DNA from 2 places in the Leeia speluncae genome. Region 2 is predicted to be linked to the other one. Evidence: predicted binding sites of a transcription regulator. Region 2 holds the regulator's gene; the other holds the start of a gene.
What was found. Region 2 encodes NrdR, which represses ribonucleotide reductase genes. Its sites were predicted from a motif close to AAANACNATATATNGTNTTT; they were not measured.

Region 1 (3,200 bases), 430 kb from region 2:
TTTGTTTATTTGGGATTATGTATTACGCACCACTCATGTTCCAAGGTGGCTTTGGGCTAACACCAGATCAGGCAGGGTTACTAATTACCCCGTTGGTCGTCAGTATCACGATTGGCAGCATTGTGAATGGCCGGATTGTGATTCACCTAGAGCACCCTAAACGCATGTTGTATGTGGGGATTACACTATTTGCTGGTGCTGCACTCTGTATGACACGCATGAACGTGCACATGCCACATGAAGTCATTATGTGTATTATGGCGGCCGCAGGCTTAGGACTGGGATTAACCCTACCCAACCTAACGATTTTTGTGCAATACAACGCGGATAAGGCTCAGCTAGGGATTGCAACCGCCATGCTGCAATCGCTCCGTATGACAGGCGGAATGTTGGGCACCGCGCTAATTGGTACATGGGTGAATCACCAATACGCTGCGGGGTTAAGCGAACGGCTAGGTAAGTATGCTGATCAACCGTGGTCGCAAGGCTTGTATGATCCGCAATCGCTCATTGCTGGCTCTCAACACCAAACCGTGGTTTCTCAATTGATTATGGCGGGTAGAAATTACCTCACCTATTTTGAAGAAGCCCGTTCATCCCTAGTTGCTTCTGTGCATACCAGTCAAATGATGGTGGCGGTGATGCTGGTGGTCGCCTTTGTGTTGGTGTTATTACTGCCACCCATTAAAATTACTAAAGATAAAAAAAACGCCGCAACGATGGATGAAGGCATATGAGTTATTCCTTAGAACGAAATTTACTGCAGCAACTTGGCCGAACAAGTCGGGCCATGTATAGCGCCTTCGAGAGCGAAGTAGGAGAGGCGCTACCAAAGATGCGAATCTTGTTACAAGTAGAAAAGCATGCGCCAGTTGGCCAAAAACAACTAGCGCAAGTCATTGGTATTGATCCAGCTTCATTAACCAGACAAATGAAACAACTAGAACTAGATGGTTTGGTAAAAAGAGAAAGTGATCTAAAAGACAATCGCCACACAATTGTCACGCTGACCGCAAAAGGGGAAAAACGTTTGGCCGAACTGCGCCCGAAGCGCCAAACCTTCCTGAATGATGCGTTGGCAGGCTTTTCAGAAGAGCAACTTAGCATGGTTGAACAAGTATTAAGCAGATTAGAGCAGCGCTTTCAGTCGGTAGAAGGTACGGACCAACCCTAGATCTAGGGATTCTTACTCCAGTTCATTCCCTATATTTTGCTTATTCTTTGCGCAAAACACTAAATGTAGTGTTTTGCGCTACACGCAAGGCAAATCAGTCATAAAAAAATTTTGCCGACTAAATTCCTTGTTTTTTGATCTTTTTTTGCCTCAAACACACACTTTAGGTTTCGCCGCTATCTTCCTGATTTATAAACTAAAGTTCGTTTACATTTCTTAGCATATTCGCATGAATAAATGCATTTATCCTGCTGATTTATAAAGAACATAGTCATAAACAGCTATTTCCCTATACCTGATTTTTTAGAAAAATCAATCTTGCGAATTAATTTTTCTAGCACTAGAATTGGTGCAGTCTTAAAGAATAAACACTAGATGTAGTGGTTATTCACAAATTATCCACAGCTTGTTCACAGAACTATCCACGTTCAGTAGAACAACTGATTTACCCCGCTTACATTGGAGGCCATGCATGCAAACTGTTGCTGAACCTACGCTGCCAGAAACCAACTCTTTTGGACTGGATCATCAGGATCAGGGCACCTATGCCAATTACAAAATCATTCGTCGTAATGGTTCTGTGGTTGCATTCGAACCCGTAAAGATCTCTGTCGCGATGACCAAGGCGTTTATCGCGGTACATGGCAGCCAAGCCGCAGCAAGTTCACGTGTGCGTGAAACCATTGAAACACTGACCCAAAATGTAGTGAACGCATGCGTTCGCCGCAAACCAGAGGGCGGTGCGATTCATATTGAAGACGTACAAGACCAAGTTGAACTCGCTTTAATGCGTTCTGGTGATCACGATGTAGCACGTGCCTACGTGCTTTACCGTGAAGAACGTAACCGTGAGCGTCATGCGCAAGGTGCGCCAGAACACCACTTAGCAATTAATGTGATTGCTGAAAATGGTTCTTCTAGCCCACTAGACATGAAAAAACTGCGCGACTTGTTCGAGTCTGCCGCAAAAGGCTATGAATCGATTGTTGATATCGATCACCTACTCGCTGAAACCCTGAAAAACCTATACGACGGCGTACCAGCAGAAGAAGTACGTAAGTCTACTATCCTTGCCGCTCGCGCAATGATTGAGCAAGACCCAGCGTACAACTTTGTGACTGCTCGCTTGCTACTAAATACCATTCGCCGTGAAATCATGGGCGAAGAGCTTAGCCAACAAGAAATGGCTGAGCGTTATGCAGATTACTTCCCACGTTTCATCAAAAAGGGTATCGAAGCCGATATTCTGGATTCGAAACTAGCGCAGTTCGATTTGCAAAAACTAGCTGCCGCACTAGATGCAGACCGCGATTACCAATTCGGTTACCTAGGCTTACAAACCCTGTACGACCGCTACTTCTTGCACGTACACGGTACACGTATCGAAATGCCACAGGCATTCTTTATGCGTGTCGCGATGGGCATGGCGTTAAACGAGATCGATCGTGAAACCCGTGCGATCGAGTTCTACCAAGTGTTGTCTAGCTTTGACTTCATGTCATCTACACCAACCTTGTTTAACTCTGGCACCTTGCATAGCCAATTGTCTTCTTGCTACTTAACTACCATTGCAGATGACCTAGACGGCATCTACGAAGGGATTAAAGAAAACGCCTTGCTATCTAAATACGCTGGCGGCTTGGGTAACGACTGGACACCAGTACGTGCACTAGGTAGCCATATCAAAGGTACAAATGGTAAATCACAAGGCGTGGTGCCATTCCTAAAAGTGGTGAACGACACGGCCGTTGCGGTTAACCAGGGTGGTAAGCGTAAGGGTGCTGTATGTGCCTACCTAGAAACTTGGCACGCAGACATCGAAGAATTCCTAGAGTTGCGTAAGAACACCGGTGATGACCGTCGCCGTACGCACGACATGAACACCGCAAACTGGATTCCAGACTTGTTCATGAAGCGTGTGATGGAAGGCGCAGACTGGACACTATTTAGCCCATCTGAAGTACCAGATCTACATGATCTATACGGTAAAGCATTTGAAGCCGCATACACCCGTTACGAAGCGAAA
Region 2 (3,200 bases):
TCACCGTTAAGCACACACCGTTGTGGGCAATACTATCACCGAGACCAACATCACCTAGATCTAGCTTACTGCTATCGACTGTCAGACGAACATCTTGGCCTTTTTCTTCTATTGCGGTAATCGTACCAACCGCCTGAATAATACCTGTAAACACGATCACTCCACTTCTGTCTGCACTAACGCAGATGGTTTAGGTTGGGTATGTAATATCCAGCGCATGTCTTCACCAACAGGCTGGCAATCTTTCACTACAAAGGTGGTGGCGGATGCTAAGTTTTGCAATGGTTTAGATGCAATCATTTCTCGGCCACCCGTGCCTAAAAGCTTCGGCGCTTGGTACAGAATAATTTCATCAACCATTCCACTATCTAGAAATGCCGCATTCAGTATTGCACCAGCTTCCACTGTTACTTCATTCCAAGATTGCGACGACAAGAAATCCAGGACGGCTCTCATAGAAAGGTGATGACCTTCTCTTGGCAGAACCACTACTTGTATATGGTCTGAAGCAATGGTTTGAAGTTGTGCTGTATTTGCCGTTAAAACCACCACCTGCGGGTTTTTCAGAATTTTGGCATTGGGTGATATTTTCAGATCTGTATCTAAAATAACCGTAACGGGCTGACGTCCATGCCAATCCTCACCGTTTAATATCCGCACATTTAGCTGAGGATCATCCGCTATAACGGTGCCGATACCTGTGACCATTGCGCAACTTCTGGCTCGCCAATGCTGTACATCCGAACGCGAGGCGTTACCGGTTATCCATTTACTATCACCATTGGCTAATGCAGTTTTACCATCTAAGCTCGCTGCTATTTTTAATCGCAACCAAGGGCGGTGCCTTGTCATTCGACTAAGGAAGCCACGCAGTTGATAAGTTGCAGCATCGGCCAACACGCCGGTCACGACTTCAATCCCAGCGGCTTTTATTCTATCTAGCCCTTGCCCTGACACAAGCGGGTTAGGATCTAACGCAGCCACCACAAGACGGGAAATTCCTGCTCGAATCAAAGCATCGGCACACGGAGGAGTTCTTCCAAAATGGCTACATGGTTCGAGTGTCACATAAGCAGTCGCGCCAACAGAAAGCGCTCCTGCAGATCGCAATGCCATTACTTCAGCATGCGCTTGACCTGCTGGTTGCGTATGTCCACGTCCAACAACTTCACCTTCTTTTACCAACACACAACCAACCGAAGGGTTAGGTGTGGTGATGTAAATACCTTTATCTGCTTCAGCAAGCGCTTCTTGCATCCAAGCAATATCTGCCGCAGTTACTTCAGGCATCTTTTTGGACTTCTTTAATCACATCACGGAAATCGTCTACATCTTCAAAGCTACGGTATACCGAAGCAAAACGAATGTAGGCAACCTGATCTAATTTTTTCAGTTCAGTCATGACCATTTCACCAATTTGGCGAGATGGAATCTCTCTAAGACCAAGACTCAGAATGCGTTGCGTTATTTTTCCAATTGCTTCATCAACCAGAGCAGTTGGAACAGGGCGCTTATGCAAAGGACGCATAAAAGACATACGTAAACGCTCACGATCAAACTCTGAGCGATTACCATTTTGTTTAACGACTTGAGGGAGCCGAACCTCGGCAGTCTCAAATGTATTGAAGCGCTTTTCACATGACACACAACGGCGACGACGGCGAATCGTATCGCCCTCCTCGGTCATGCGAGTATCAATTACTTGTGTGTCTGGAGAACCGCAAAAAGGGCATTTCATCAACTACTCCACTCACTATTTCTAGTACATCAATTGTGACTAGTTATTCTTGGTATGACCGACAAAATCAAAAAACATATGATACATGCCAAGCTACAATGAGTGGAGAATAAAACAATTGCATTAACGCTTAATCATCACCTGTCTGACAATAAGCCCAGCAATTAAGCCCCAGAAGGCCGCACCAATATCAAATATCTTCACCCCTGATGCGGTCACTAATAACGTAATTAATGCAGCTTCTCTTTCTAGTTCATCTCGCATAGCGACAGATAGAGATTGGCCGATCGTTCCAAATAACGCGATACCCGCCAAGCCTAATACCAGCTGATGAGGAAATGCATTAAACAGCGCACCAACTGTCGCGCCAAGTAAACCAAGAATTAAATAAAAGAAACCAGCAGCCATACTCGCTTTATATCGCTCTTTTACATCTTCATGAGATTCTGGGCCTGCACAAATTGCCGCGGTAATCGCGGCAAGGTTAACCGCAAAACAACCAATCGGCGCTAAAACAAAGTTAGTTACGCCAGTCCATCCAATCAGTTTCGAAATGGGTGCCTCATAACCGTTTGCTCGTAAGACAGCTACACCAGGGAGGTTTTGAGATGCCATGGTGACCAGGAATAAAGGAATACCAACGCCAATCATCCCTTTCACGCTAAACGAAGGAGTAATCCACTCTGGTCGGGTCATTTGAAAGCCAACAGACGATAAACTCATCTGCCCTTGCCCGATGGCTAAGCCAATGCCAACCAACAACACAAGCAAAATTGCATAGCGTGGTGCGAGTCGTTTCATGATCAAATACGTTGCAAGCATGGCAACAATTAATACCGGTGCTTGAGAAATGCCACCAAACACATCTATACCATAATGTAACAGCACGCCAGCCAACATAGCGGAAGCAATATTCACGGGAATACGGTCAGCCATTTTTTCAAAAATGCCACTAAATCCAGCCACCATAATTAGCAGGGCAGAAAACAGGAAAATACCAACCGCTTGATTCATTGAGTAGCCCGCTAAGCTAGTGGCCAACAATGCAGCACCTGGTGTAGACCAAGCAGTGACAACAGGAGCCTTGTACTTGAAGGACAGCCCAATACAGGTAAGCCCCATTGCTAGCCCCAATGCCCACAGCCAAGAAGCTAACTGGGCAGGTGTTGCGCCCGCTGTTCTGGCGGCATCAAACACAATAGCTGCCGAACTCGTATAGCCAACTAGCACGGTAATCAACCCAGCGATGACTGTAGAAACGGGCATTTTAAAATTCATTTTGTATCCAAAATTGATTTTGTAAGTCGCGACTTTAGAAATATTCTTAGCTGACAAACATAGACAGTTGCTTAGATTCATCCATGACAGTTCAACTCTACAAGTAAACACAAAATAAAAAACCCCGCCGAAGCGGGGTTTTTTTGGAAAAAGCAAGAAAGCTTATGCGCCGTATACAGGGAAA

Region 1: the regulator NrdR is predicted to act here: its motif matches at 1,541-1,560, upstream of LIN78_RS00495 (ribonucleoside-diphosphate reductase subunit alpha).

Annotation. Positions count from the first base shown of each region.
Region 1 covers NZ_JAJBZT010000001.1:110,680-113,879, forward strand. The annotation lists gene LIN78_RS00485 (MDR family MFS transporter) at 1-737, shown strand, start outside; gene LIN78_RS00490 (MarR family winged helix-turn-helix transcriptional regulator) at 734-1,174, shown strand; gene LIN78_RS00495 (ribonucleoside-diphosphate reductase subunit alpha) at 1,647-3,200, shown strand, end outside.
Region 2 covers NZ_JAJBZT010000001.1:542,181-545,380, reverse strand. The annotation lists gene LIN78_RS02630 (riboflavin synthase) at 1-154, opposite strand, end outside; gene ribD (bifunctional diaminohydroxyphosphoribosylaminopyrimidine deaminase/5-amino-6-(5-phosphoribosylamino)uracil reductase RibD) at 157-1,290, opposite strand; gene nrdR (transcriptional regulator NrdR) at 1,283-1,738, opposite strand; gene LIN78_RS02615 (benzoate/H(+) symporter BenE family transporter) at 1,862-3,097, opposite strand; gene glyA (serine hydroxymethyltransferase) at 3,179-3,200, opposite strand, start outside.